Linked DNA regions of Persicimonas caeni. The protein of the gene in region 1 interacts with the protein of each later gene in a pairwise test. Links are inferred from orthologs where the notes say so. Each region holds a gene or a part of one and is shown in the gene's direction. Other genes may lie near its edges.

Region 1 (15,499 bases):
CGCACCGTCGCCAAGTTGTTGGTCGAGGCGGCCGCGTCGGGGCTCAGCTCGATTTCGTACAGCGCGGTGACCGTGTGGCCCGGGCCAATCTCGCCGGCGTCTTTGGTGTCGTCGTCGAAGTCTTCGTTGGCCATCACGCGGTTCTCGTAGCCGACCAGGCGGTAGCGCGCGACGCTGGTCTGGTCGAACTCGACCTGAATTTTGACGTCGGAGGCGATGACCTCGAGGGTCGACGGCAGGTTGTCGCCGAAGATGCGTTGGGCCTCCTGCTCGCTGTCGACGTAGAAGTAGTTGCCGTTGCCGTCGCGGGCCAACCACTCCATGGTCGCGTCGTTGTAGTTGCCCATGCCGTAGCCCACGCAGGTCAGGCTGATGTGCTTGTCGCGGTAGTCGCGCACGAGCTGGACGAGGTCGTCGCCGGTCTTGCCCACGTTGAAGTCGCCGTCGGTCAGGATGATCACGCGGTTGTTGCCGCCCTCGATCTTGGCCTGCTCAGCCATCTTATAGGCCGACACGATGCCCGCCTCGCCGTTGGTCGACCCGCCGGCCGACAGGTTCTCGATGGCCGACTGGATCTGGGCGCGGTTTTGCACCTCGGTCGGTTCGAGGACGACCCCATCGGCGCCGGCGTAGACCACGATGCCCACCGAGTCGGACGGGCGCAGGTGGTCGAGCAGCGTGTAGAGCGACTCTTTGACCATCGGCAGCTTGTGCGAGCTCTGCATCGAGCCGGAGACGTCGATCAGGAAGACCAGGTTGGTCGGCTTGAGGTCCTCGACCGGGATCTCCTCGCCCTGCAGGCCGATGCGCAGCAGCTTGTGGTCCTCCGCGCCGAATTTGCTGGGCGCGATCTCCATGTTGATAGAGAACGGATCTTCACCCGCCGGCTGCACATAATCGTAGCTGAAGAAGTTGATATACTCCTCGGGACGCACCCCTTCGGCCGCCGGAAGATACCCGTTGCGGATGTCGCGGCGCATCAGGGTGTAGGAGGCGTTGTCGACGTCGATGGAGAACGTCGAGGTGTTCTCGGTGGCGGTGTCGACGAAGTCGTTCTCCTCCCACTCCTCGTAATTCTCGCCCTCTTGATAGTCGGGATCGGCCTGCTCGCTCGTGCCCGCGTCGGCGTAGCTCTGCGAGTTGTTGTAGTTCGGCGAGCCGTTGTGATCGGGGGCATAGGCATAATCTCCGCCGGTGCTCTCGATATCGCCGCAGGCGGCGAGCATGAGTGAGGCACTGAGTGCGATTAAGGCGCGTTTTGCGAATTGTGTGGGGCCCATTTGCGTCTCCTCCGTTCTTGGTCAGCAGTCATCGAGTGTCGGCTGTACGTCCGGGATACGTCGGGGAGACGGTGCAAATGCGGTGCCGGGCGGGAAAAATGTGCGGGATTGGGTTGTGGAGGGGATCGGGGTGTTGTCGAGGCTGACACGGATGTCAGCGTGGGGACATGGATGTCATGGGGGTGGAGTGTGTAGCTCTTTGCTTCGCGGCGCCCCCCATCCGCCTCGCGCTAAACGACGCGCTCGGCACCTTCCCCCAGGGGAAGGGTTGTCCTTGCGCGAACCACAGTAGTAGCTGTTCGCAGGGTCATCCCTTTCCCTCGGGGAAGGTGGCTGGCGCGAAGTGCAGCGCCAGTCGGATGGGGGGCCCCAACAAGCTACGCCTCCACCTACCCCAACCCCTCGATCTTTCCCTCATCAATCGCCTTCTGCGCCACGTCGCCCAACGCCTTGACCGCGTGGATCAACATCGCAAAGCGCGGGTCGTCGGTGTCGCCCTCCTTGAAGCGGAAGTAAATCTGCTGGCCGATGACCGCGACTTTATAGAGGCCGTAGACGAAGTAGAAGACGATGTCGTCGACCGGCAGGCCGCTCTTTTCGGCGTAGCGATCGACGAGCTCGCGGCGGGTGAAGTTGCCCGGCATCACCGTGGGGCCGAAGCTCATCGCCTTGATGACGTCGGGGTCGTCGGGCTCGACCCAGTAGGCCAGGCTCGTGCCCAGATCCATGAGCGGGTCGCCCACCGTGGCCATCTCCCAGTCGAGGATGGCGCGCACCTTGGTGAGATCGTCGGGATCGAGGACCAGGTTGTCGTATTTGAAGTCGTTGTGGATGATCGAGGCGCCCACCTCGGCGGGCATATTCGCCTCGAGCCACTCGCCGGCGCGGTCCATGGCGGGGATCTCGTCGGTCTGGGCGCGCTTGTAGCGGCCGATCCAGCCGGTGACCTGGCGCTCGACGTAGCCTTCGGGCTTACCGAAGTCTTCCAGCCCGGCGGCCTCGAGGTCGATGGCGTGCACCTCGGCGAGCGTGTCGACGAACGCCTCGGAGAGCCCGCGCATCGTCTGCTCGTCGAGGCCGTCGACCTTGGGCTTGGCGCCGCGCAAGATCACCCCCTCGACACGCTCCATCAGGTAGAACGGCGCGCCGATCACCTCGGCGTCGTCGCAGTAGGCGATGGGGTCGGGGATCTTGTCGAACACCCCATCGAGGTGGCTCAAGATGGTGTACTCGCGGCTCATGTCGTGGCCCTTGGCGATCTTCTCGGCGCCAAAGGGCGGACGTCGGAGCACGACTTCCTTGCCATCGACCTGCAGCATATACGTCAGGTTCGAGTGGCCCGACGGGAACTGCTTGACGGCGATATCGCCGGACAGCTCGGGGACTTCCTGGTCGAGCCAGGTGCGCAACGCGTCGGTGTCGAGCTCCTCGCCGGAGCGGACGTCTTTGGGTTGGTCGATGTGGGTCATTTGTCCTCCCGATACTTGGCCAACTCTTTCTTCGCCACCTGCGACTTGTGCACCTCGTCCGGCCCGTCGTAAATGCGCGCGGCCCGCTCGTGGCGGAACCAATAGGCCAGCGGCGTGTCGTCGGTCACGCCCAGGCCGCCGTGGACCTGAATGGCGCGGTCGAGCACGTTTTGCAGGACGTTGGCCACGTAGAACTTGATGGCCGAAATCTGGATGCGCGCGGCCTTCTGGCCGCTCCTCTCGATCTCCCAGGCGGTGCGCAGCACCAGCATGCGGGCGGCGTCGATCTCGGCGCGGCTGTCGGCGATCTTGGCCTGGACCATCTGCTTGTCGCCCAGCATCGTGCCCGGATACAGCTCGCGGGTGGCGGCGCGCTCGACCATCAGCTCGAAGGCGCGCTCGCAGATGCCGATCCAGCGCATGCAGTGGTGGATGCGCCCCGGTCCCAGACGTTGCTGGGCGATCATGAAGCCGGCGCCCTCCGGGCCCAGCCGGTTGTCGATGGGCACGCGGCAGTCGTCGTAGACGATCTCGGCGTGGCTGGCGTAGTCGTCGCCCGGCTCGCCCATCACCGAGATGTTGCGCACCAGGTTGAAGCCGGGGGTGTCGGTGGGCACCAAGATCTGGCTCGCCTTCATATAGCGCGACTCCGCCTCCGGGTTGGTCACCGCCATGACCACCGCGAAGCTCGCGCCGTCGGCCGACGAGGTGAACCACTTGCGCCCGTTGATGACGTACTCGTCGCCGTCTTTGACCGCCGTGGTTCCCATCTGGGTGGGGTTGGCGCCGGCATACTCCGGCTCGGTCATCGAAAAGCAGCTGCGGATCTCGCCGCGCACCAGCGGGTCGAGGTATTTCGCGCGCTGCTCGTCGGTGGCGTGCTCGATCAAAATCTCCATATTGCCGGCGTCGGGCGCCTGGCAGTTGAACACGTAGTGGCCCACCGGCGAGCGGCCCAACTCCTCGGCGATCATGCCGAAGTCGACCAAGGAGAGCCCCAGGCCGCCGTGTTCCTCGGGCAGGTGTGGCGCCCACAGCCCCAGATCTTTGACCTTCTTTCGCTTCTCTTCGAGCGTCGGCACCAACGCACGAAACGACTTGCCGACAAACTCCGACTCGAGCGGCTCGAGCTCCTCGCGCACGAATTCGGCGATCGTATCGAGCCTCTTTCGCTGCTGATCATCGATCCCAAAATCCACCTTGCTCCTCCTCGTTGGGGGTGAGTGTTTGCGCCTACTCTAACGCAAGCACAACTAAATCACGACCTTGCTGCCCGGCCAAATTGCCGTGTTGTCGGTGTGTAGCTTTTGGGATACAGTAACGACAAACATGTCAACCGTTACACGGGGGCGCGATGACCTATCGCGACGTGCGCTACAAGAACGCAGCCAAGGAAGCACCAGACTTCAGCGACGAGTTTCTTGTCGAGTGCCCCAAATGCCAGGCGTGTGCCTTTCTGTTGCCGATGGGCGAGGACGCCACCGACTCACCTCACGCGAGCGAGAGCGCAATGAACCCGCGCTATCTCGAGTGCTCGGCGTGTTCCTTCCAGCGCTCGTGGAAGCCGGGGGACTTGAACTTCTTGCGCACGCTGGTCAATTGGTTTGGCGAATTGTCGCTCTATCTACGCGTTGGCTGCGGCAGGCACACCGTTTGGGCGCTCAATGTGGCCCACCTGAGCTATCTCGAAGCGCAACTCGAACAGGCCGTCGCAGGTGCCACCGAACTACCCCCGCTGTTGGAGGTGTGGCTCGAAGATGAAGACCCCATCGATATCGCTGCCAGCCTCGCCCGCTTGCGCCAACGCCTGCCCGACAACCTCTCTTCTCAAGTGACCTCGTCGGCCAACTGATCCAGGTAGGTCTCCATAAACTCGTGGCGCTTGGCGGCGAGTTGCCGACCTGTCGGCGTGTAGAAGCGCTCCTTTAGTTTCAACAACTTTTTGTAGAAGTGGTCGACGGCGTACTCCAAGTCGTCGAGCTCGCGTGTGTCGGCGAACGGATCGGCCATGTCGCAGATCTTTCGCTGCAGCTCTCCGTTCACGTAAAAGACGCGCGCGATTCCAAAGGCCCCGATCGCCTCGAGGCGGTCGGCATCACACAGAATTTGGGCCTCGAGCGACTCGGCGGGAACGCCGGCCGAGAAGCTATGCGCCCGGATGGCGTGGTGAACTGCGTCGAGGCGTCCTGCGAGGGCCTCGAGCGATTTGTAGTGCTCGACGGCCGCGTCGGCCGACTTGGTCGACGCGAGGTGGCGCTCGGGGTGGTCCTTGGGGAGGTCGACCACGTCGTGCAGGATCGCCGCGGCGCTCAATGCCTCCCAGTCGACCGTGGCGCCTCGTTCGGCCTCACCGTCGCGGATACGCGCGGCGTTTCGCAGCACGCGCAGGATGTGGCCGAAGTCGTGGCTGCCCGAGTCGCCCAATTCATCGGCCAAAAAGTCGACCGTAGGCGCCACCCAGGGGCGATCAATCAGGGGAGCGATGGCGTCGCGGAAGGTTTTTTTGTTCATGGTGTTACGTCATTCAGAAGTTGGGAGGGCGCAGTCACGTGGCTACTGGCTGAGGCGTGCTCTACGCAGTCGCGTCACGAGTCGTCCGCCCCTCAATATTAATTCCACTTCAATAGAGGGCGCCGCAACCCAGCAAGGCCTTCACACATGTCGCCGCAATCAGTACATTGACCATCAACAAACCGACAACCTCCAATCCCAGAGGCGCCCATGTCCGACGAGAAATTCGAAAGCTTCGACGAGTTCTGGCCGTACTATTTGGCCGAGCACAGTGATCCCACCAACCGCTTGTTGCACGCCGTGGGCACATCGGCGGCGCTGGTATGTGCGGCGGCCGGGGTGTTCAAAAAGAACCCCAAGCTGCTCGCCCTGGCACCGGTGCTCGGATACGCGCCGGCGTGGATCGGCCACTTTCTCATCGAGAAGAACCGTCCGGCGACCTTCAAGCACCCGTTGTGGTCGCTTCGAGGGGATTTCAAGATGCTGCGTCTGATCTTGGGCGACGAGATCGACGAGGAGATGCTGCGTCTCATCGCCGAGGGCAAGACCACCCCCAAGATGCTCGAGGAGCTTGCGGCCGCCGAGTAACTCGCGAGCGGATTGAACCCGCCGATATCGCGCTTATCGTCGATGCCAAGGTGTATTTACTGACCCGGACGAACTGGGAGGAATTGCCATGGCAAAAGACAACGAACGCGCACAAAAACTGCGGCGCCTCGCCGAGTATCACAAGAGCGCCGCGGATCGGTACGGCGCCGCCGTCAAAAACGTCGAGCTCGAAGATTATAGCGACCTGTTTCGCGAGTATCAGAAGAAGCACTCCGATTTTGCCGACGAGCTCGAGGCGCACGCGACCACCTTCGAAGGCTCCCAGGAGGAGATCGAGGAGGTCGAGCTCGGCATGTTGTACGATGATTTGGAGCGCCTCGAGGACAACGTCTCCGAGACCGATCTCGACGCGTTGATCGCCGAGACCAAGCGTGTCGAAGACGAGCTCTTGGAGCAGTACGAAGACGCGATGAACGCCGAGTGGTCGCCCGACCTCAACGCGCAGATCTCCGATCAATTCGCCTCGCTGCAGCGCTCGCGCAGCGAGTGGCAGCAGCGCCGCTAGAACTCCTCGCCGATGAGCTCGCGTAAGGCGTGCTCGATGGCGAACACATGCGGGTCGTGGGCCTCCATCTTGCGGAGGCTCGCGGCCAGCTCGAGCAAGTACTCACGATTGGGCCCGCTAGGACCGTGGGAGCGGTAGATCTGGCGGGCGATTTCATCGACGGGTGCCGGTCCCGCCCACTCCGGATTCTCGCGTGTCGCCACATAAACCAGGGCGTCGCGCACACTCTCTCCCGACCGGCAGTAAACGTTTACCTGGTGGCGCTCGTAGCCACCCTTTTCGCGATGGTCGAGCCGCGCCATGATCTCGTTGGCACGAGCCGGAGCGATGCGATAGGCGCGGCCCCACACCCGAGCCTGGGGCTCACGCAGCAACGTGACCACCCGCCCGGGCGCACCGGGCACCCCGCGGTGGTCGGTCGATCCCTGATAAAACTTGCGCGTCCACCCTTCGAGGTAGCCGTCGCGGTGCTCGACGTGCTCGAAGTCGGGACGCCAGATGAGTGAGCCGTAGCCAAAGATCCACATAGTGTTTGCGTGTTTTCTAGAGAGCACGAATGGGCAACTCGGATGGGGGGCGTCAGAAAGCAAGGCTTGGCTTGACAAAAGTACCCCTCCTAGTACGTTCCAACACGATTGCGCAGGCAAAAATTTATCAACCTCGAGAAGTCGGAGACAAACGTGAGCAAGTACGACGTGGTGGTAATCGGTAGCGGTCCGGGTGGATACGTGGCGGCGATTCGCGCCGGCCAGCTGGGCCTCAAGACGGCGATTGTCGAGCGCGAGAAGACCGAGCGCTTGGGCGGCACGTGCCTGCTGCGCGGGTGCATCCCGACCAAGGCGATGTTGCAGACCGCCGATCTGCTCGCCAAGGCGAGCCACGCCGAGGACTTCGGCATCTCGCTGAGCGACCCGAAGGTCGATATGGACAAGATGGACAAGTATCGCGCGCGGATTGTCAAGAAGAACGCCGGCGGCGTGAAGTACCTGATGAAGAAGAACAACGTCGACGTCCACTTCGGCCACGGGCGCATCGCCGGCAAGAACAAGGTGTCGGTCGAGGGCCTCGACGGCAAGACCACCACGCTGGAGACCAAGCACTGCGTGCTGGCCACCGGCAGCGCCTGCCAGCACCTGCCGTTCATCGAGATGGACCACGAGCGGATCATCGACTCGGACGACCTGCTCCAGATGACCGACAAGCCCGAGCACCTGGTCGTCATCGGCGCCGGCGCTGTGGGCAGCGAGTTCGCCAGCGTCTTTCTTCGCTACGGCTCCGAGGTCACGCTCGTCGAGATGGTCGACCGCCTGCTCCCCATCGAGGACGTCGAGGTCTCCAAAGAGATCGAGAAGAGCTTCAAGAAGCAGGGCATGAACGTGATGACCTCCTCGAAGGTCACCGACGTCACCCGCACCGACGACGGCGTCAAAGTGGTCGTCGAGACCACCAAAGGCGGCAAGAACTCGGCCAAAGAGATCCAAGCCTCGCACCTGCTGGTCGCCACCGGCCGCCGTCCGGTCACCGGCGACTGCGGCCTCGACAAGACCAAGATCGAGGTCGACGACCGCGGTTATATCGCCGTCGACGAGTACATGCAGACGGCCGAAGACTGGGTCTATGCCATCGGCGACATCGTCAACACCCCGTGGCTGGCTCACGTCGCCTCCCACGAGGGCATCTTGGCCGTCGACCACCTCGCCGGCGAGCCTGCCCACCCGCTCAACTACGACCTGGTGCCCAACTGCACCTACACCTCGCCGGAGGTCGCCTCCGTCGGCTTGACCGAAGAGCAGGCCAAGGAGCGCGGCTACGACGTCAAGACGGGCACCTTCCCGTTCTCGGCCATCGGCAAGGCGAGCATCGTCGGCCAGACAGAGGGCTTCGTAAAAATCGTCAGCGAGACGAAGTACGACGAGCTTCTGGGCATGCACATCATCGGCCCGAAGGCCACCGAGTTGATCACCGAGGGCACCGTGGCCATGGAACTCGAGTCGACGGTCGTCGAGCTGTTGCACACCATCCACCCGCACCCGACGCTGGCCGAAGCCGTGGGCGAAGCCGCGCACGCGGTGATGGGGGAGACGATTCATATTTGAGCGGGATTGCAAAACAGCTTTGTCGTGATACAGATACAAACGTCAAAAGAACGCCGCACATAAAACCAAAACAAGGACTTGCGCGATGCGAACCGAAGTCGTCATGCCCCAGATGGGCGAATCGGTAGCCGAGGGAACGGTCACTACTTGGCTCAAGGAGATCGGAGATTTTGTCGAGCGTGACGAGCCGCTCTTCGAGATCACCACCGACAAAGTCGACGCCGAAGTGCCCAGCCCCGTCGCCGGTGTGCTCGTCGAAAAGCACGTCGAGCCGGGTCAGACCGTCGAGATCAACACGATCGTGGCGGTGGTGGACACCGAGGCCCAAGAGGGTGAAGTGCCGGCCGCCGAGCCGGCTCAGGCCGCCCAATCGGTCGGCGACGAAGAGTCGAACGTCGTGTCGCTCGAAGAGGAAAAGACCACCCGCCAGGTCGCGGCTGCAGGTGGGTCGGCCTCCTCGGTGACCGCCGACGCCGGTGGTTTTCCCAGCAAAGCCGAGCTTCGTCGCACTCGCTCGACCCCGGTGGTGCGTCGCATCGCCGCCGAGCACGGCATCGACGACCTGTCGCCCATCCCCGGCTCGGGCCTGTCTGGTCGGGTCACCAAGGACGATATCTTGGAGTGGATCGACCAGGGCAAGCACCTCGAGAAGCCGGCGGCGCCGGCGGCACAGCAAGCCCGGAAAGCCTCGACCGGTGGCACCACCACCCGCGAGATTCACCGCCCCGACATCGAGGTGGGCGAGCGCGACAAGCTCGAGATGCTCACCCCGCAGCGCAAGATGATCGCCGAGCACATGGTCGCCTCCAAGGAGATCAGCCCGCACGCGCACACCGTTCACGAGGTCGACTTCTCGAACGTGGTCGCCGCGCGCAAGGCGCTCAAGGCCGACTTCGCCGAGCGCGGCGTCAAGCTGACCTACACCGCCTTTTTGATCAAAGCGGCCGCCGAGGCGCTGCGCGAGTATCCCACCGTCAACGCCTCGATGGACGACGAGTCGATCGTGCTGCGCGGTGACATCAACGTGGGCATGGCCGTGGCGCTCGACAAGAGCCTGATCGTGCCGGTGATCGACAACGTCGACGAGCTCAGCCTGCTGGGCGTGGCCCGCAAGGTCAACGACATCGCCGACCGCGCGCGCAACAAGCGCCTGAAGCCCGACGAGGTCAAAGGCGGCACGTTCACCCTGTCGAACCACGGTGTATTCGGCCCCGAATTCGGCATCCCCATCATCAACCAGCCGCAGGCGGCGATCATGAGCACCGGCGCCATCAAAAAACGGGTGGTCGTCGACCAGAAGACCGACGCCATTTTGGTGCGGCCGACTTCGATCTGGTGCCTGTCGTTCGACCACCGCATCATCGACGGGGCGACCGCCGACAAGTTCATGCGTCGGATGCGTGAGATCATCGAAAATTGGGCGATTTGAAACCTTCAGACGGTTCAGACATCCAATAGGCGAACATTTAAGAAATGTACTCCGACGTACCCAAAGGAGATTGAGACATGACAACGGTAAATATCACCGCCGAGAACTTCGAGAGCGAAGTCGCCAACAGCGACGTCCCCGTCATCGTCGACCTGTGGGCGCCTTGGTGCGGCCCGTGCAAGTCGCTGACCCCGATCCTGGAGAAGCTCGCCGAGGAGTTCGAGGGCAAGGTCAAAGTCGGTAAGGTCAACGTCGACGAGCAGCCCGAATTGGCCCGCTCGTTCAAGGTCCAGAGCATCCCGATGCTCGTGGCCCTCGACGGCGTCGACGTCACCGATCACCAGATCGGCTTCCGCGGCGAAGGCGCCGTGCGCCAGATGTTCGAGAAGGCCGCCGGCGAATAATCGTCGCCCGCCAACTCGGTTCGCACCACAGAGAGCACGGAGAGCACGGAGGTTTGAAAAACTTCTGGAATTCTCCGTGCTCTCTGTGCGCTCTGTGGTGAACCGAGCGTGCAGTTCGCTTGGCTTGTTGCGCCACGTGTCGTAACTACAATGAGGGCGAGGACAACGCATTCGATTTTTCTACCGACCCAGGTGAGGTACCTATGTCTGGCTCCGCTACAAGCTCGCTTGCTCTTTCGGAAGAGCAACAGCAGCAGCTGGAGGCCATCTCCGCCGAACTCGAGCCGCTGCGCGCGGCCGGTGCACCCAAAAAGGCGCGATCGAGCCTCGACTCGATCCTGTCGAACGTGCCCGAGGCGGAGGACTATCAGTTGTTGAGAGCGGCCTTGTTGGCGCTGCGGGCCGACGTGCACCTCGATCTCGACGAGCCTGCCCGCGCCCTCGAAGACGCCGAAGCGGCGGTGGAGGCCGGCTGGCAGAAGTCGGAGACCTACGACGCCGCCGGCTGGGCCAACTACGGCCTCGATCGGCCGGAAGCGGCCCGCGATCAATTCGATCGCGCCCTCGAGCTCGACCCGGATCGGGTCTCGAGCTTGATGGGGCGCGCACTGGCGCTGGTCGACGTCGACGAGTTCGATCACGCCCGCTCCGATCTGACGCACGCGATCAATATCGAGGGCAACGACGCCGAGCTGTACGCCCTGCGTGGGGACGCGTTTATCCGGATGGGCAAGTTCGACCAGGCCGAGCGCGACCTGATCCAGGCGCGCGAAATCGACCCGGAGGAGTCGGATTATGCCTTGCAACTCGCCCGGTTGATGATGGTGCAGGGGCGCGCCGACGACGCCGCCAATGTGATCGATAAGGCGATCGAGGGCGATGACACCGCCCTGGAGGCGTTGCTGCTTCGCAGCCACATCCATCTGTTGGGCGGCCGTAACACCCAGGCACGCGCCGATGCGATTCGCGCGTCGAATAATTTTCCCGACGAAGCGTTTGCTTTCGTGCAGCTGGCTCATGTCCAACTCGCCGCCGGTCAGGGCAATATGGCGCTCAAAGCCGCCGAGCGAGCCGTCGAGCTCGATCCGAGCCTGTCGGACGCCTACATGGTGCGTGGGGCGGCGCTGCACATGCGCGGCGACACAAAGCAAGCTCAGGAAGATTTCGAGCGCGCCCATCAGGCTCCCGCCGAGCTTCCGATGTTTTTGCTCGGCCCCTGCTACAGCGCCCTGGAGGCCACCGGCTTCCAGACCTCGATGCGTGACATGCTCAACCGCTACTCCGAGGCCGTCTCCGGAGAGAGCGCAGGCGAGGGCGGCCAAACCGGCGCCCACCCGCCGTTTGGCAGCTTCGATCCGATGAGCCTGCTCGGTCAGGTCTTCGACGATTCGGGCAAGATGAAGGGCCGCTTCAAGCCGTTTTTGGAGATGGCGATGAAAAACGCGCCCAATATTCTCAAGAACGTGCCGCCGAGCCTGCTCAAGAATGTCGGCGGGCTCGACCCGTCGCAGCTCGAGGATATCGACCTGTCGGAGCTGTCCTCCGATCAGATCGAAGAGCAGATGCGTCAGTTTTACGAGATGATGCAGTCGGGGGAGAACCCCTTCGAGGGAATGAACGGAAACCAGCCGTCGAGCGACGGTGACGACGACGACCCCGACGGCGACGTCTAGATCGACATTGTGCGAAAAATTGGCGTTGTGCCAATGGCGCGGCGCCGAATGAATCGGGTTCGGCGCTGGACAAATCGGGTTCCATCCTCCATACCAATCGGTCGACCGACCACCCAAGTGTGTTGCGTCGTCCCCATCGAAAATCTCACAAGTACCTGTAGATAAAGAGCGTTTGCGTATGTCGAAACTCGTCATCGTCGAGTCGCCGGCTAAGGCGAAAACGATTGAGAAATACTTGCCCGGAGACTTCCGAGTCTTGGCTTCACTGGGCCACGTTCGCGATCTTCCCGACAAGAAGAGCCAGCTTCCTAAAAAGTATCAAAAGGAGGATTGGGCTAGCTTGGGCGTGGATATCGAGCACGAGTTCGAGCCGATCTACGTCGTCAAGGACAAGCGCTCTAAGAAAGCGATTTCGGAGCTCAAAAGCGAACTCAAGAAGGCTGAGGAGCTGTACCTCGCGACAGATGAAGACCGCGAAGGTGAAGCAATCAGCTGGCACTTGGTCGAGCTTCTCAATCCCAAGGTTCCCACCCGACGCATGGTGTTCCACGAGATCACCAAGTCGGCCATCCAAGAGGCGCTCGAGCAGACGCGCGACATCGACGTGCACCTCGTGCAGTCGCAGGAAGCGCGCCGCATTCTCGACCGACTGGTGGGCTTTCCGCTGTCGGGGCTGCTTTGGAAGAAGATCGCGCCCAAGCTCTCCGCCGGCCGCGTCCAGTCGGTCGCGGTGCGCGTGTTGGTCGAGCGTGAGCGTGAGCGCCGCGCCTTCCGCACCGGTACGTATTGGGACCTGAAGGCCGCGCTCGACAAAGACGGCAGCAAATTCGACGCGGATCTCGTCTCCATCGACGGCACCCGCATCGCCAGCGGCAAAGACTTCGACAAGGACACCGGCAAGATCGCCGAGGGCAAGGATGTCCTGCTCGTCGAGGAGGAGATGGCCAACGAGCTGCTCGACAAGCTCGAGGGACTCGACTGGCGCGTCCAGTCGGTCAAAAAGCGCCAGTACACCACGTCTCCTAAGGCGCCGTTCATCACCTCGACGCTCCAGCAGGAGGCCAGCCGCAAGCTCGGCATGTCGGCCTCGCAGACGATGAGCATTGCTCAGCGCCTGTATGAAAGCGGAAAAATCACCTACATGCGTACTGACAGCGTCAACCTGTCGAAGCAGGCGGTGACCGCGGCACGCAAGGCTGCCCGCGAGCAGTACGGCGACGATTACGTGCGTGACGAGCCGCGCATCTACTCGTCGAAGTCGAAGGGCGCCCAAGAAGCTCACGAGGCGATCCGCCCGGCTGGCGAAGAGTTCGTTTCGCCCAAGAAGAGCGGGCTGAGCGGCCGCGAACTCAAGCTGTACGACCTGATCTACAAGCGCACGCTCGCCTGCCAGATGGCCGACGCCAAGAAGACGAGCACCTCGGTCGAGCTGGTCGTCGACGTCGACGGCAAAGAGGTCGTCTTCCGCGCCAACGGCCTGAAGACCGACTTCGCCGGCTTCATCAGCGCCTATCTCGAGTCGAGCGACGACCCGGAAGCCGAATTGGCCGACCAGGAAAAGCACCTGCCGCCGATGAAAGAGGGCGACGGGGTCGACTGCACCGACGTCGAACCGATTCGCCACGAGACCAAGCCGCCGGCACGCTACACCGAGGCGTCGCTGGTCAAGGTGCTCGAGGAAGCAGGCGTCGGCCGCCCGTCGACCTACGCGTCGATCATGAGCACGATCACCCGCGATGATCGCTACGCCCGAAAGCAGGGCAAGACGCTCATCCCGACCTACACCGCGTTCGCCGTCGTCGAGCTGCTCGAGGATTACTTCCCGGGCCTGGTCGACCTGCAGTTCACCGCCCGCATGGAGGACGATCTCGACGAGATCGCCCGCGGCGAGGGCAGCAAGGTCGAGTACCTGCACCAGTTCTACCGCGACGAAGGTGCCTTCGACGACCAGATCAAATCGGGCGAAGAGGAGATCGACAACGAAGAGGCGCGCGTGGTGCACCTGTCCGATTTCCCGGCCACGCTTCGCGTCGGCCGCTTCGGCCCCTACGCCGAGTGGGAGGCGGACGGTGAGACCAAGAAGATCGACGTGCCTGAAGATATCCCGCCCGCCGACCTGACCCTGGAGCACCTCGAGGAGCTGTACGCCGAGCGCGAGCAGTGGCCCAAGGCGCTGGGAGAAGATCCCGAGACCGGCAAGACGGTCTTCCTGAACAACGGCCGCTATGGGCCGTACGTCCAGCTCGGCGAGCGCATCAAAGGCGAGAAGAAGCCCAAGACGGCCTCGGTACCGCCCAACGTCGAGCTGCACGACGTCGACTTGGACCAGGCGCTCACGTATCTGTCGCTTCCGCGCGTGCTCGGCGAGCACCCCGAGGACGGCAAGCCCATCGAGGCCGCCATCGGCCGCTACGGGCCCTACGTGCGCCACAAGCGCGACTACCGCAACCTCGACAACGTCGATAAGGTCTTCACCATCACCTATGAGGAGGCGATGGAGATCTTGAGTCAGCCCAAGAACAACCGCAGGCGCCGCAAGGTGCTCAAGGAGCTGGGCAAGGATCCCGAGAGCGGCAAAGAGATCAACGTCCTCGACGGACGCTACGGTCCCTACGTCAAGCTCGGCAAGACCAACGCGTCGCTTCCCAAAGGCGTCAATCCCGAGGACATGACGCTCGAAAAAGCACTCGAGTTGATCAAAGAAAAGCAGAAGTGATCGCGTGATCGAGGCTTCGCGGAGCGGCTGTCTGCTGCCCGCGGAGCACTCGCCGGTGCAGCCCCGAGGCTCGCCTCGGGGTCATGAGCGCCAAACAGAGAATCGCGAAAAAATCGAAAACGCCGGCAACTGCGTAAGTTGCCGGCGTTTTTGCGTTTTCTTGGTTTTCCACATGCCTGTGGAGAAAAAAGTTTCGCCGAACACGCAACGATTTGGGCCTTTTTGCCGAAAACAGTAGTAGAGCCGGAGTTCACCCGTGACCTGCTGCGGATCGAACCGTGAAGATAAACAACGAGAACACGACCCAGGCCGAACGCCTCGATGAGCCCGCCGACAAGAAGGGCACCAAGAAGTCCGAAGACAAGAAGGACTTCAAAGAACTCTTGAAGGGCAAGGGAGGTGAAAAGGGCAAGAAGGCGCCGAAGGGTTCCCAGAAGAAGACCGTCGGTGACCGAGCGGCCCGCCAGGCGTCCGAGCAGCGCACCGCGACCGGGCAGCCGGGCAAGCAGACGCTCGGGCAGGCTGATGGCTTCAGCCGTCGCCTCAAAGGCGGTGAGCTGCAACTCGGACGTCAGCTCGAGCAAAAAGACCGGCTCGGCGCCGAGCGTCAGGTCACCCAGCATCACGACGAGGCGCGTGTCGAGCACGGCCACCGAAAAAAGCATCACCGCCAAGTACACACCGAGCACGCGCAGAAGGCCCGGCGAGGGCAAGATGTCCGCGCACCGAAACAAGATGGCGGCCCGAGACAAAACTCGGGCCCGAAGCTCGGCGCCGCCAGCTCCAAGAGTCACGACGCCAGCCGCG
Region 2 (15,187 bases), 2.9 Mb from region 1 along the record:
TCGCGAGCGTAGGGGCTGGGCGCCGAGCGCGGCGGGCAGGTGAGCTCGACGACGTTCGTCGGCGGGCGCTTCGGGCCGTCGAACCGGTAGAGCGAGGCGCCGAAGACGCAGTAGACGGGCTCACCGGAGGTCGAGATGACCGGGTAGGGGAGGCTCCCGGCCATGGCGAATGGTTCGTCGGGGTCGACCTGCGTCTTGCGCTGCAGCAGGCAGTAGCCGTCGCCGCGGCGGCCGACGACGTACGCCGTCTGCAAGATGCCCCTTTCGGCGAGTTGGACCGCCTCGTCGAGGGGCGTGCGTTTGTGCTGCGCGGCCTCGACGAGCACGTGGCGAACCAGCCCGGCAAACTCCCGGCCGGTACCGACCGCGTCGACCTCGCCGATGACCTCGTCGAGCACCTCGCGGTGGGCGTCCGAGAACGGGGGCGCCAGCTGGGAGAGCCACTGCGTGCCCAGGTCGCGGTGTTGGTGCTTCGGAAAGGCGCTCGTCTTTCGACGGGTCGAATCGATCGCGGAGTGCATCGCCTGCTGAGCGCGAGCGACGCGACGCTCGGCGAGGTCGCCCGGCGAGCGATACTCGACGGTGAAGGAGCCGATGGCGATGAGCGGGATCAAAAGGGTCGCCGCGCGCACCCACCTGGTCTTCGGGTGCTTCGGCTTGATCAGGGTCGCAACTCCGACCCCGGTCATGAGGATGCCGAGGACGGCCGGAAAGACGAGGGCCTTTTTGACCACGCCCAGCGCATCGCCGACCAGCGAGTTGATGAAACCGAGAGCGTAGACCGTCACGAAGATGCTGATCCAGCCGGCGACCGTCACAAGCCATGGATGCGCGGTGCGTTGCTGCTCGCGTTTGTACCCCTTTACCAGCCAGAAGAGCGTGGTGAAGATGACAGGCAAAAAGAGGATGAGCGAGTGATCGCCCACCGCCACGGGCGCGTAGTGGCAGTCCCGGTAGGTGTCTCCGATGCAAACGGGCCCGTAGGTGCCCCGAATCCAGTCATCGACGAGGAGTACGGCGGCGATCGAGCTGCAGAAGACAAATCCCCAGTGGAAGGCCGGGTGCTTGTCGTAGCGGAAGAGGCGGTCGTCGCACGGCTCGTCGGGCCCGCTCGGTTCTTCTCGCTCGTCGCGCTCGTGTTCGTCGTCGAAGATCATCGTGGCTGCTCGGGTCACTGCTCGCGTCAAATGAGGCGGCGCTACTGGTCGGCGTTCGCGCTCAGCGCGGAGCCGGCGATGAGGAGTTGGCCCACCCAGTAGGTCAGGATGATCGGGATGCGCACCCCGTCGATGGGGGCGTGAAAGCGGTCGAGGGCGATGAGCGAGTCGCTCAGGCCGAAGGTGATCGCGCCGAGCATCGCCGCCCAGTCCCAGCCGGTCGGCTTCTGCTCGCCTGCGACCATCGCCGTCGCTCGCCACATCATCATCATGATGACCGAGCCGTAGGCGAGCGTCGGGATGCGCATCGGGCCGAGGTGGGGCCACAAAAAGCTGACCAACCAGCCGACCCAGATCGCAAAGGGCACAAACTCCAGGGGGCGCAGCGTGCGCGAGCGCCCGACGAAGGCGACGATATAGGCGACGTGGCCGAGCAGGAAGGCGACGAGTCCGGCGAGGAAAGTCGCGTCGCTGATTTCCAAGAAGATGTCACCGAAGATGCACAGCCCGAGCCCGGCGAGGATCGTGTTGGCGTAGCGTCCGCGCCCGTAGGCGGCCACCACGACCATCATCGACAGCACCGGGAAGGGCTTGCTGAGCACGCGTACCCAGTACAGGTCGAGGATGACGCCGAAGATGAAGAGCGCCGTGGCCACAAAGCCCACGGCGGCGGCGAGGGGGACGAATCTGGCGAGTTTGGACTGCATGACGCGCTCGCGTGTCGGGTGGATGCGATGTCGGTGATCATCGCGCCGATTGGCTCGATGTGCAAGGCGTGGTGCGTCTCGGACGCCAGACCGGAGCGTTGCGGTCGCTCGCCGGCCGATCCTGTCTAAGATCAAGGACGAGGATTCGATCGGCTCGCCATCATCAACGCTCGAGGGACCCATGGCATATCGACTGCACGAAGTTCATCCGTCGCTGGTTCACTATCCGCTGACGCTCCTGCCGATATCGGTGGGGGCCGACCTCGTGGGGACGCTCACCGGCAGCGACAAGCTCAAGGAGATTGGGCGCCTTTCGATGGCCGCGGGGGCGGTCTCGGCGCTGTTTGCCGGTCTGGCGGGCTTGGTTGCCCAAGAGGAGGTCGACCTCGACAACGAGGAGGCCCACGGCATGCTCACCTCGCACCGTAACCTCAACCTCGGGCTGATGGCGGGCTCGGCGCTGATGGCCTGGCAGCGAAGCAGGTCAGAGCCGGGGCCGGGCTACCTGGCGGCCGGGGTGGGCAGCATCGCCGGGTTGATGTGGAGCGCGTATCTGGGCGGCAAGCTCGTCTACAAGCACGGCGCCGGGGTCGAGCGGGCCGGCGGAGTGCTCGAAGGGGAGTCGCCCGAGTTTCGCCGCGGGCAGACCGCCGACTTGTTTCGTAAGACCGGCCGCCACCTGAAGGTCGGCTCGTCGCATACCGTCGAGCACCTCAAAGAGGGCGAGATTGCGCCGGTGATGCGTGAGCGTCGCGGCGGTTCGAAGACGAACGGGCAGCGGCCGTCGCCCTGAAGGGTGTGCGCTTGGAGTTGAAGGGGCGGCGCGGCTTGTGCCAGATTGGGGGCCGGTTTTCGACTCCCGAATGGAGGTAGCAGATGCGGCTCGTTTTTCGATTGGCGGTGATGGTGTTTCTGGCGGGCTTGGCGGCTCCTGCGTTCGCACAGGACGCCGGCGAGGCGAAGCTCGGCGCGGACGAGCTCGCCAAGAAGGTCGTCGAGGCGACCGGTGACCCGACCGAGCTCGACAAGCTCGCCTTTACCTTCGTGGTCGAAAAGGAGGGCAAAGCGGTCGTCAGCCGCCGGCATATCTGGAAGCCGAAGGCGGGCGAGCTCGAGGTCAAAGCGGGCGAGCAGACGATCGAGCTGACCCAGCTTCACGACCACGACCTGAGCAAGCTCGCCGACGACCCGAAGGCGAACGCGGAGACGTGGAAGAAGATCGCGCCGAAGAGCACCCCCGAAGAGGCGGCCAAGGCGTGGGCCTGGTTCGTCAACGACAGCTACTGGCTGCTGGTGCCCTCGAAGCTGTTCGACCCGGGTGTCAACCGCAAGCTCGACGAGCAGGGCCGGCTGGTACTGACCTTCGGCGACGTCGGGCTCACCCCGGGCGACCGCTACATGATGACCGTCGACCGCGACAATTGGCAGGTGAAGCGCTGGGATTTCGTGCTCGAGAGTGGCCGAAAAGGCGGGTTCGCGTGGACCGACTACAAGAAAGTCGGCCCGCTCGAGTTGTCGACGAAGCGCGTGGCCGACGGCGGCAACTTCGTCATCCGCTTCGAGGACGTCGAGGCCGGCGAGTGAACCGTTTGCCTCGACAGGCCTTAGGGTGCGTCAATGCCGACGACGAAGCTTCCGACCGTGTTGTCGGTGGTCTCGTCGGCGAAGGGGAGGGCGCCGGTAAAGCCAGCGGCTGCGACCACACGGCCGTCGGGCAACCAAACCAGACTCTCGGGGTACATGTAGAAGGAGGCGGTCAGATTATATACCCAACTCGCGCCCGTTTGCCCCGGGTTGATGAGGAGTGCGTTGCCGCGGCTTTCTTGGAGATGTGCCGTCGCGCTTGCGAAGGTTAGGGTCTCGTCACCGGGGCCGGTTACGTCCGCCAGAATGAGTTCGGCGCCCGAATCGCGCAACACGTATTCCTTACATGCCTCGTCGAGGGGGTTCTTGAAGTGGCGCAGCGAGGGCGGCAGTAGCGTCGCGCCGTCGACGTCGATCTGGGCCAACACCACATCCGAAATGCCTTCGGGCGCATAAGTGATCCCGTCGAGGGTCGTAGCCGCCACCAGCGTGCCGCAGAGGCGCAGATCGCCGGCTTGATCGACGGCGATTCTCTCCAAGAGGACCCCCTCGACGTTTTGTTCCGCATGGCCGGGGCCCCGCGCCGCGCCGGTCGTGTGAAAGTCGAAGACGAGCGATTCGTCGAAGCCGAGGTTGGCCACGGCGAACCCCTTCGTACCTGCGAGAGACAAATGCACCCCGTTGAGCATTTTCTGAGCGTCGATTCGACGGAGCCAAGCGGAGCCATCTTCAATGGTACCGTCTGCGGCGAGGCCGAACTCGAGCAGGACGAGTCCGTCGTCGTTGATCTCCAACGTCTCGCCGGCGGCATAGCCTCCAAACTGTAGGTCAGGGTTGACGACGGCCCATAAATCGCCCTCCGAGTCGAACGCGAGGTCCTTGACCTCGAAGTCGGTATACGCCCACAGACGTCGGTAGGAGACGAGTTGCCCGTCGGTTTTGGACAAGACGAGCAAGACGACCTCCTGCCCCCATTGTTCGGGATCGCCGAGGGGCACTTCTGTCTCGTCGACAGTGACCGCTGCATCGACGTCGATGCCGACGACCACGTAGTCATCGTTGACGGCGATTCGGCTGACGCCTTGATTCTCGACACTTATGACCGGCTGGACCCATTGCACGCTTCCGTCATCGCCCATGCGCGCGATGACCGTGTTGCTCGCCTGGCGCTCCACGACGACGTCGCCGAGTTCGACGCGGCCGGTGAAGCTGGCTGTCATATAGAGCTCGCCGTTGGCGTCATGGGTCATATCGATGGAGTCGAGGATGCCGGGGAGCTTCGTCCACTGCACCGAGGGACACCCGGCGAAGTCGGCAGATGCGTCGACGCTCCCGTCGCAGTCGTCGTCGAAGCCGTTGCAGGTCTCTTCGGCGTCGGGGTTGATCCAGGCCGCGGCGTCGTTGCAGTCGCCGCCGTCGGGGGTGAAGCCCTGAGGGCGATCGCAGGCGAGTGTGCTGTTGTCGGTGGTCCCCCAGCCGTCTTCGTCGGCGTCGCGAAAGTAGGTGGTCGGCCGGGTGCCGTCTTCGCACTGCGGCGCGGCGTCGGCTTCGACATCTTCTTCGACGTCCCCACCCACGTCGGCGCTCGACGCGCCTACTGGTCGGCACACACGGTTATTTGTCTGCGGCGACGGCTTGCACTCGTAACCGGGAGCGCAATCGGCGGTCGTCTGGCAGACGAAGGCGGTGCTGGTGTCGTAAACCTCCGTCTGACAAGCGGACAGGCCGCTCAGAAGGAACCCCGCGCAGGCGATGAGCCATAGCTTTGTCGTCATCTTCATGGTCCCCTCAGAAGCGCGTGGTGAAGGTAAACTCGACTCGGTCCGCGCTCGCGCCCAGGGCGAGGTCGGTGTCGGAGGCCGTGTCGGGAGTGGAGGCGGCGTCGGCGGTGAACAGGTAGATGCCGACGCTGGTGATCACGGCGCCGGTGATGGCGGTCGCGACCGCGGCGGTGTCGAGGGTGTTGGCCCGGTCTTGGCGCTCGAAGGCGTCGGCTTGAGAGACTCCCTCGACCTGATTGAAGCCGTTTCGGTCGGCGGCTTCGAGGTCGCTGCGAATGCTGCGTGCCCAGAGGTGCAGGCCGCCGGCGGCCAATAGCGCCGCGCCGCCGGTGGCCGTCGCCGTCCACGCCCAGGGCTTGAGGTTTGCCGGCTGGCGTTGGACGATGATGCGCACCGCGCCCGATTTGGCGGGTTTTTCGACGGTGGTCGTCGAATCTCGGCCCGATTGGCACGCCTCGTCGAGTTTGACGAGGTAGTCGTCCTTCTTGCTCGCGATGAATTGTGGGTCGGGTTTGGCGATGGCCGCGACCTCTTCGACGCGGCTGAACGCCGCTCGTGCTTGCTCGCAGCGCCCCATCAACTGGTAGGCGCGCCCCAGGTTCAGGTAGGTGATGTTGAGCGCGCCTTCCTGAAGGGAGTCTTCGAGGAGGTTGATCGCCAGAGAGTATTTCCCCTGCTCGATCGCCTCGACCGCGCGCGTGTTCAACTCGAATTGTCGATCAGAAGGCTCGGCGATGGGTTGGTCGGCGAAGGCCGGTGCGGACCATAACAGCGTCGAGACGATGGCGAGTAAATAGCTCACCCGGTACAGATGCTTCATTAAATTTCCGTTTGATACACGTTGAAGCGCCGGAATTGTGCCGTGCAGGTTAGAATAACCAGTTCGCCGCTGCAACGAGGCATCGAGGTGGCCGGATGGTGGTAGGTCGTCTGCGGTGTTGTGAGAGCCGCGGGCCTCTGGCATCATGGCCAAGCGTTCATTCCTGAAAGCGATTCAGTCGATGGCCAATGTGAGCGGAAAATGCCCGTCTTGCGATGCGCAGGGCGAAGTAGGTGCGCCTTGTAAGGGCAAGGCGTGTCAGAAACGCGGCTACCACTTTATCCCGGAATCGTTCTGGGAGCGCGCCCATGCCGGGAAGGACGGAACCCCCGACCCGCTCATCGGCTTGTTGATTGGCGACTTCCTGGTCGTCGACCTGCTGGGAGCCGGCGGTTTCGGCAAGGTGTGTCTGGCGCTGCAGAGCCCGCTGTTCCGGCTGCGCGGCGCGCTCAAGCTCATCGAGTTTCCCAACGACAACGAGGAGTTCCAGAAGGCGCTGCTCGAAAAGTTCCAGGGCGAAGCCGAGGTGCTGGCCGAGCTGAGCCACCCCAACATCGTGCGCCTGATCAAATACGGCACCCACCGCAAGCGGCCGTATCTGGTGATGGAGTTTCTCGAGAAGGGGATCACGTTGCGCGACGAGATCTTTCGTCGAGCGCGCGCCAAGAAGGCGTTTACCCAGGAGGAGTTGCGCCACATCTTCGAGCAGCTGCTCAACGGATTGGAGGCCGCCCACGCCCAAAAGATCATCCATCGGGACCTGAAGCCCGAGAATATCATGCTCCAACGCGTGGTCGGCAATCCGTACCACGTGCGCATCCTCGACTTCGGCATCGCCAAATTCGTCGAGGGGCAGGGGACGACCAAGTGGCCGCTGGGCTCGCCGAGCTACATGGCGCCCGAGCAGGTCGGCTTGCAGAATCTGGGGACCTGGACCGACCTGTACGCGGTGGGCGTGATGTTCTTCGAGCTGGTGACCGGTCGGCGCCCGTTTCCGGGCAGCTCGGACGAGGCCATCATGGCCAAAAAGCTCAAGGACGATTTCGACCCCTTCGAGCAGGTGGCCGACCTCGAGATTCCCGAGCCGACCGTGGCCTTCATGCGCCGGGCGATCGCCAAGAATCCCGAAGACAGGCACCAGATCGTCGCGGAGTTCCGCGAGGACATGGAAGTGGCGCTCGGCGAGCTTGCCGGCCAGGGCGGCGCGATCGGGCCGGGCGGCCGCGAGCTGACGTTTTTGCTCCAGTCGAAGGATATCGTAGAGCTGGGCGATACCTCCGCGCCCACACGCCTCGGCGAGTCGAAGCCGCCGGCGATGCCGGGCGAGGATGAAGAGAGCGAGGGCGGCAAGAAGGCTTCGTCGGGTCTGGGCAAGATTGCCGGGGTCGGCGTAGTCGCCGCGCTCCTCGCCGCCGGCGCGCTCGGGATCGGGAGTTGGCAAGGGCTGCTGGGGGCCGACGAGGGCGAGCCGTCGACGCCGCGAGACGAAGCCGTCGTCAGCGCCGCGGACGCCGGCGCGGACGCCGACCTGCATGGGGTCGCCGAAGAAGGAAAGGTCGCCGAACATGCGGTCACTGAACAAGGTGTCGCTGCGGAGCTGTCCGACGCGTCGACCGCTGCGTTGGACGCCGAGGCAGAACCGGAGGACGCGGGAGAAGCGCAGACGGACGCGTCCGACGCCGGCGACGTCGATGCGAATCCCGACGTGGGCCCGGCGCTGCCCGCTCACGCCATCGTCGGGTTGTCGGCGGGCAAATACCACACCTGCGCGCTGCGCGCCGACGGCAAGATTCGCTGCTGGGGTGCCAACCTCGAGGGCGAGTTGGGCTTGGGTCATACCCGAAAGCTCGGCGATAACGAGGCGGTCAACTTTGTGGACCCGCTCGACCTCGGCACGCCTGCCCGCCAAATCGCGGTGGCCGGCGACCGGGACTCGTCGTTTAGCTGTGCGCTGCTCGAAGGAGGCAAAGTGCGCTGCTGGGGCGCGAATGCTCACGGCCAACTCGGCTATGGACACACGAACGCCATCGGAGACGACGAGGGCTTGGAGGGGTTGCAGGACGTCGCGCTAGGGGCCAACGCCACGCAGCTCGCCGCCGGCGCCTCGAAGTTCGGCTCGCATGTATGCGCGCTGCTCGAAGATGGGACGCTGCGTTGCTGGGGCAGCGCTAAATTCGGCAAGCTCGGCTACGGGCACACTAACGTTATCGGCGACAACGAGCTGCCCACGGCGACCGGCAAGGTGGCTACCGGCAGCAAAGTCGCCGCCGTCGCCGCCGGAAAATACAATACCTGCGCCATCCTCGAAGACCGCTCGATGCGCTGCTGGGGATGGAATAGCGAGGGCCAGTTGGGGCTTGGGCACACCGAAAATGTCGGTGACAACGAAATCCCCGCCAGCGTCGCTCCCGTCGATGTGGGCGGCGACGTCGAGCAGGTCGCGGTGGGCCGGCGCCACATCTGCGCGGTCATCGAGGGCGGTGACGTACGCTGCTGGGGCTGGAATAACCACGGCCAACTCGGCCTCGGCCACACCGACAATATTGGCGACGACGAAACGCCCGCGTCGGTCGACCCCGTCGAGCTCGCCAGCGACGCTCAGCAGGTGGTGGCCGGCGAGTTGCACAGCTGCGCCTTGCTCGACGACGGAGGCGTGCAGTGCTGGGGTGACAACAAGTTCGGCCAGCTCGGCTACGGCCACGAAAACCCCGTCGGCGACACAGCCACGCCTTCGACCGTCGGCAAAGTCTACCTCGGCGCCAAAGCTACCGCGCTCGCCGCCGGCGCCTACCACACCTGCGCGCTGCTCGAAGATGGCAACGTGCGCTGCTGGGGCTACAATGAACACGGCCAGCTCGGCTACGGGCACTCGAACGACATCGGAGACAACGAGCCGCCGGGGAGCGTCGCAAATGTGGCGGTGGAGTGAGCGGGTGGAGGTATGAGCAACGATACCAACCAAAACGAAAACCCGGAGCCGTATAAGGTCGTCGCCGGGTTCGGCGAAGCCGAGTACGTGGTCGAGCGCAGTCGGTTCATCGGGCGTGCGTTGCCGGTCGAGTCGGAAGACGAGGCGCTCGCCTACGTCGATGAGGTCAAAGAGGAACACTACGACGCGCGTCATGTCTGCTACGGGTTTCGCATCGGACGGGGCTCGCAGACGATCGATCGGTGCAACGACGACGGCGAGCCGGCGCGTACCGCCGGGCTTCCAATCTGGCAGATTCTGGAGGGGCGCGAGATTACCGACACGTTGGTGGTGGTGATCCGCTATTTCGGAGGCATCAAGCTTGGGATGGGAGGGCTTGCGCGGGCCTACCGCGAGGCGGCCAGGCAAGCGCTCGACGAGGCCGGGGTCGAGCAGCGGTTTCCGTCGGTCGATGTCTCATTGAGCGTGCCGTACGCGATGCACGGCAAAGTCGAGCATCTGCTCGATCAGTTCGAGGGGGTTCGCGAGCGTGACACCGACTTTACGGCCGATGTCACGCTGCATTTGTCGATCTATCGACGGGACCTGGGCAAGGTGACGAAGCGGTTGGCCGCGCTTCTCCAGTGCGAGCCCGGCGAGGTCTTCGACCAGTCCTGACTGGGCATGCTTGCGGGGTTGGGGCGGCGCTTCTGTTGCCCCTGCTCGCCTTTCGAGGCCGTGTTCGGGCTTTGTCTCGGCAGTACGGCGGTGACGCGAAACTCTTCGCCGGACTTTGCTTCCGACCAACTTCCCCCCATCTCCCGTGTCAATTCGGCGGCGAGGCCCAGAGGCGTCGAGCCGTCGAGGGTGTTGCGCCGCAGAATACCGAGCAAGTCGAGGCGCAGGCTGCCCCGGGGCTTGCGGGGGGCGACGATTTCGAGGCACGCCCCCACCGAGCGCGAGCTGACGCGCACGCTGCAGTGGTTGTCACCCTCGGAGTCGAGCATGTAGGCGGCCAGCATGATGTAGACGAGCTGATACAGCCGCGGCCGGTCGGTGCGAAGGTACGCCGGGCGAAGTTGCAATTCGACGTGGGCGTTGAGAAAGCTGCCGAGCTGGTCGTGCACCCGCTCGACGGCGTCGGCCAAGTTGACTCGCTCGCTGTGGCCGCTCGACTCGGCGGCCAGCATCTCGAGCTCACTCACGATGCTGTGGATGCGGTTGAGGTTGCGCCCCAAGCGATCGACCATCAGCGCCATCTTGTCGTCGTCGTGAGGCACCATCGCGCTAAGCTGGCGCAGATAGCCCACGCAGGTGGTCAGCGGGTTGTTGAGCTCGTGGCCGACCGCGCCGGCGAGATCGGTCAGCGCATGCTCGTCGGCGACCATTGCCATGTCGTCGTCGATGGGCGCCAACACACGGTCCATCTCGAGCACACGCTCCATGTCGATGATTTGAGTGCGCTCGAGCGCTTGTTCGTCGCGCACGGTCGTGCGCAGCGACTCCGGCTCGTCGTCGAGCTGCCAGATGAGCATCTCGGGATTGGTGTCGTCCGCCGGCGCGCGCCCGTTCGATGAGCAGAGCCCGGCCGGCACACTCTCCTCTTCGTCTCGCCGTTCGCGTTTGGCCCACCCCATCCGAATCGTCGACGGGCGGTCGTCCCACTCGTCGGAGTCAGACACCTTTTCGTCGCGAATCCACTCGTCGGTCGGGGGTGTGTCCTCTTCGACACACGGCTGCCGCTCGCTCTCCGGAATCTCCAGCGTCGGACATTCCTCGAGCGTCATTCGGTCGGTGGTGTTCCTGCGGAGCGAATCGTTGTTTCGCTCGTCTGTCATCGCATGCCCCCTGTCGGCGTCGGACAGAGTTGAAGTTGGTCACCACCCCTGCCTGCGAAGGTGGACTTGCAGCACACAAGTCCGCCTCCACGACGACATACGACGGGTGTAACACGCCTCGAATTTCCCCAACTCGAGCGCCGCTGGCCTCCCTGCTGGTCGCTCGAGCTACTTCTAGTGTTTCCTCTGGTTGGCCAAAGTAAACGCATCGAGGGCGACCGCCAAATGATAATCCACACCGGATTGACCGGGATTTGTCACCACCGCGTCACCCAGAATACAGTTGTGGAGGCTCGAAGGCGCCGATGCATCGCGTCGTACGTCGCTTTGGCAGAGAGTTTGTCCTACATGTGAATACATGGCGCGGTGCGCAAATTTTTCTGGGCTCTGTTTGGCGTGTTTGCCAAACCGCCCTGACAGGCCGTACGAGCCCTAAGGTGGGCGATCTCTGCGGTCTGCCGCGCCAACCCCTCACGTGCTCGAGTGAGCGCAATGTTCACGGGGAAAGGTGGGTTCGGGGTTAGATTTGAATTCGGTTACGAGTTAGATTGTAGAATCTGCACGGGCCGGAGAGACTGCCTCGGCCGGAGCCCGAAGAACGTCGAATAACCTGGAGGAACGCCTCGTGACCACCCCCATAAAAGTGCTGGAGCGCTATACCGTGCGGAGCGCGGTGCGCATGCCGCGCATGCTCGGTGAACGCCTGTTCGGAGCGCCGCCGACCAATGATCTGGGCGTGCCACTCGACTATCAGACCCACATGATGCTCAGCTTGGCTGATTATGTTGGCCAACCACAACTGCACGAGTTGGGTACCGAGGGGGCGCGCGCCGAGTACGAGCGAACCAACCTGATGTGCAACCTGCCGGTGTGCAAGCTGCGCGAGATCGAGGATCGCCGAATCGACGGGCCGCACGGGCAGATCCCGGTACGCATCTATCGACCCTCACACGCGCCAGGCCTGCCAGCTTGCGTTTACTACCACGGCGGCGGCTTCGTCATCGGCGGACTCGACGGCTACGACGGGCTATGCAGCGCGCTGGCCGAGCGTGGCCGGTGCGTGGTCATCAGCGTCGACTACCGCCTGGCACCAGAGCACCCCTTTCCCGCGCCGATCGACGACAGCCTGGCTGCCTATCGCTGGGTGCGCGACCACGCCGACGACCTGGGTATCGATGCTGAGCGCATCGCCGTCGCCGGTGATTCGGCGGGCGGCAATTTGGCCACAGTGGTCTGCCAGCAGCTCGTCGAGGCCGGCGAGGAGCCGCCGGCGTATCAGTTGCTCATCTACCCGACGACCGATCAGATCGGCGAATACGCTTCACATCGCCATTTCGGCGAAGGCTTCCTGTTGACCGGAGCGATGATGGATTGGTTTACCCGGACCTATCTTTCCGGCTACAGCGATTTGGACGACCCGCGTGTCTCGCCGCTTCGCTTCGACCGCCTCGATAAGCTGCCCCCGACGAGGGTGATCACCGCCGGGTTCGACCCCCTCAGGGACGAGGGCATTGCCTATGCCGAGCGCCTCGCTGACGCGGGCGTGACGACCGTCCACCGCAGCTTCGATCGCCTTATCCACAGTTTTATCACCATGGGCGGTCTGCTCGACTCGGCGGGCCACGCCGTGGCCGATATTGCGCATGGGCTCCGCGATGCCCTGCATCGCGCGTAGTGGTAAGGACGTTGGCTACAAGTGTTTGGCAGCGGCCTCGACGGCCGCTTCGACGTCGGCGTCGTGGCCGTGATCGGCCAGCGCCTCGGCGACTGCGCGCACGGTTTTGAGTAGCTCCTCGGGCAGGGTGATCACGTGACCCATGTGGCCGACGCGGAAATAGTCCTGCTTTCGACCCGGGTAGAGCCCACCGGCGACAATCACGCCGCGCTTTTTGATGTCGGCCAACATACTCGCGTCGACGCCCTCCGGATACATGATCGCGCTGAGGGTATTGGCGGCGAGGTCGTCGGTGGCCGGGAAGAGCTCCAAGCCCAGCGTCGTCCAGGCGGCGCGCATGGCGTCGGCGGCGACCTGGTGGGCGTTGATGCGCGCGGAGATGCCGCGCTCGCCGCGATATTCGTAGGCGAGGATCTCTGCCAGGCTGGCCTCGAGGGCATTGACCAGATTGGTCGCCGGCGTCGAGAAGTAGCTGCCGCGGCGCTCTTCGTAGGCGTTCATGATGGGGAGCCACTCTCGCCAGTCCAACGACATCGGTGGGGGCTCGGAGAGTGCCGCGCGTGCTTCCATGGCGCGAGGGCTGGCGACCATCAGCGCGAGCCCGGGAGGCACGCCGACAGCCTTTTGTGAGGCAGTCAGATAGACGTCGGCGCCCCATTCGCTCATCTGAAAAGCTTCGGCGGCGGTGGCGCAAACCCCGTCGAACACCGACAGGACATCGTACTGGCGAGCGAGCTCGCAGATCGTCTCGGCGTCGATGCGCACGCCGGTCGAGGTGTCGACGTGGGTGGCAAAGATGGCGTCGACCGGACGCGCCTCGAGTGCTTGCTTTAGGCCGTCGACGCTGGGCACCTGACCGGGCCGGGCGCCCACTTCGGTGAGCTGGACGCCGCGGCGACGAAGCATCTCGGCCATGCGATCCGAAAAGTAGCCGGTGTTGACGACCAGCGCGCGTTGGCCGGGCTCGAGCAGGTTGCACACCGCCATTTCCATGGCGATGGTCCCGCTGCCGGCGATGACGAACGGTTGGCTGTCGGGGCCGGCGCACCACACCTGGCGCATCATCTCGATGGAGCTGCCGAAGTTTTCGATAAAGTCGGCGGCGAGATGGCTCGGCGGAGGGGTTTCGAAGGCCTCGAGTACGGTCGGAGAGACCTCAATCGGGCCGGGGATCATCAACAGATTCTTGTTCGGCATCGGCTACCTCAATCGATACGACGAAATTCGATCTGGAACGCAGCCAGTATCCCACAGTTGTGTGCAGGTGCAAGGCCGGCGACACTACGGTTCGAAGCCGTAGGTGTCGAAGACCTCGCGCAACTCGTGGGCGATGAAGCCCTTGGAGAGTCCATACTGTTCGAGGGAGTAGGAGTGGCTGCTCGTGTGCTTGTCAGCGCGGGCGAGTTCTTCGCGCACCCGCCGGCGCACGTCGTCGGTGAGCGGGCGGTCGAGCCACGCGTAGATGCGCTCGAGAGTCGCCTCCGGGGCGCTGACGAGGTCGTCGAAGCGAATCGTGGTCATCTTCCCCGGCCCCAACTCGGAGCGCGCCCGGTGCATGCGCTTGTAGTAGTCGATGGCGAGCATGGCCAGACGCCGGCTCGGCGCGCCGTCTTCGGGCAACGAGGGCGAAACCGCCGCCCAGGCGGCACGAAACATGCTCACAAATGAGGGGATGCTCTTGTAGGGGTGGCGCACCAGGTGCACGAAACGCGCCTGGGGAAAGGCCGTACGCATGGTTTCGAGTCGGCCGGCCATCAATACGCTCTTGTCGAGCAGTTGTCCGTCGGATTGCTCGGCCTCGAAGATGCGCTGGACGCTGTCGCGGTAGTAGCGCGCCAAGCGCTCGCGCACCGGGGCGGGTAGCGTGTCGACGAAGCCTGCCTCGTGGGCGGCGTCGAGTTCGTGCAACAGAAGATAGAGTCCGGGGCTGAGCAGCGTGAGTACGAAGAGCCCCTCGTCTTCCTCGGGCCTGGAGAAGCCGAGCTGGTGGATGCCGTCCCAGCCGTCGAAGGCGAGGCCCTCGAGTTTATCGAGCGCCCAGCGCAGTGGGCCGCCCACGCGCTTGTCGAGGCGTTCGAGGCCGTGGATGAGCCGAATGATCGACACCGACGGCAAGATGGTGTGGTACAGCTTGAAGTGGGCGAAGTCGTCGTCCAGAGACATCAAACGATGCAAAAAGGTGGTGCCGCTTCGGGGCGCGGCGACGATAAAGATCGGCTCGCCCGGGTCGCGGTCGCGGTAGCCGGGAAACAGCACGTCGTCGAGCGCGCGCCCCATCCGCACGCCCGCGTAGACCATCCGATGCGCGGCGAATAGGCCCAGCGCCCAGCCGATGCGGCGCAAATCGGGCTGCGTGATCGACAGAGTGGTCTTCGCCACTGCGCGTAACGTAGTTTGATCGACGAAGATGGGATCACGCTCAGCAGGCCGGGCCATTGTCTATCCACTCTCGAGGGAAGCACAATTTAGCCCAAACTTAAGACGCGTGCACCCAATGTGAAGCCGAATGAGCGTGGCTGGCTCGCGGTGGGGCGTTTGACGTCATCCCTTGTGGTGTTTAGCGTCCCGACGCACGTTCTCTGATTTTGTGACTCTCCACTTCAAGGAGCACTACTGTGATTAAACTCGTCGTCAAGACACCTAACGACGGAGAACTCCAGACTATCTGCACTCGGGAGTACAACGAAGCTAGCTTCGTGATGCCCGAGCCGCGAAAC

Evidence for each region.
Region 2: the proteins of topA (region 1) and FIV42_RS23075 interact in binary tests that used the Escherichia coli proteins (3 or more experiments, as listed by UniProt). The link is inferred for Persicimonas caeni from one-to-one orthologs.

The regions. Positions count from the first base shown.
Region 1 is NZ_CP041186.1:3,355,481-3,370,979, reverse strand. What follows is about bases 11,842-14,923. They hold topA (type I DNA topoisomerase), read left to right. Parts: upstream 11,842-12,154; coding sequence 12,155-14,692; downstream 14,693-14,923. Other genes in these bases: FIV42_RS12430 (tetratricopeptide repeat protein), read left to right, coding at 11,842-11,976. In the rest of the region: FIV42_RS12485 (vWA domain-containing protein), read right to left, coding at 1-1,280; FIV42_RS12480 (phosphotransferase family protein), read right to left, coding at 1,670-2,749; FIV42_RS12475 (acyl-CoA dehydrogenase family protein), read right to left, coding at 2,746-3,948; FIV42_RS12470 (hypothetical protein), read left to right, coding at 4,104-4,601; FIV42_RS12465 (HD domain-containing protein), read right to left, coding at 4,577-5,260; FIV42_RS12460 (DUF962 domain-containing protein), read left to right, coding at 5,471-5,848; FIV42_RS12455 (DUF2383 domain-containing protein), read left to right, coding at 5,937-6,374; FIV42_RS12450 (gamma-glutamylcyclotransferase), read right to left, coding at 6,371-6,928; lpdA (dihydrolipoyl dehydrogenase), read left to right, coding at 7,055-8,470; FIV42_RS12440 (dihydrolipoamide acetyltransferase family protein), read left to right, coding at 8,556-9,899; trxA (thioredoxin), read left to right, coding at 9,977-10,303; more of FIV42_RS12430, read left to right, coding at 10,507-11,841; FIV42_RS12420 (flagellar hook-length control protein FliK), read left to right, coding at 14,971-15,499. UniProt on the Escherichia coli protein: Releases the supercoiling and torsional tension of DNA, which is introduced during the DNA replication and transcription, by transiently cleaving and rejoining one strand of the DNA duplex.
Region 2 is NZ_CP041186.1:6,218,461-6,233,647, forward strand. Bases 8,043-10,812 are described here. They hold FIV42_RS23075 (IMPACT family protein), read left to right. Parts: upstream 8,043-8,990; coding sequence 8,991-9,635; downstream 9,636-10,812. Other genes in these bases: FIV42_RS23070 (RCC1 domain-containing protein), read left to right, coding at 8,043-8,978; FIV42_RS23080 (histidine kinase dimerization/phospho-acceptor domain-containing protein), read right to left, coding at 9,551-10,795. Also shown: FIV42_RS23040 (hypothetical protein), read right to left, coding at 1-1,157; FIV42_RS23045 (lysoplasmalogenase), read right to left, coding at 1,199-1,864; FIV42_RS23050 (DUF2231 domain-containing protein), read left to right, coding at 2,046-2,657; FIV42_RS23055 (DUF2059 domain-containing protein), read left to right, coding at 2,741-3,448; FIV42_RS23060 (putative metal-binding motif-containing protein), read right to left, coding at 3,469-5,229; FIV42_RS23065 (tetratricopeptide repeat protein), read right to left, coding at 5,237-6,049; more of FIV42_RS23070, read left to right, coding at 6,195-8,042; FIV42_RS23085 (alpha/beta hydrolase), read left to right, coding at 11,421-12,470; FIV42_RS23090 (pyridoxal-phosphate-dependent aminotransferase family protein), read right to left, coding at 12,486-13,667; FIV42_RS23095 (sulfotransferase family protein), read right to left, coding at 13,752-14,849; FIV42_RS23100 (hypothetical protein), read left to right, coding at 15,086-15,187.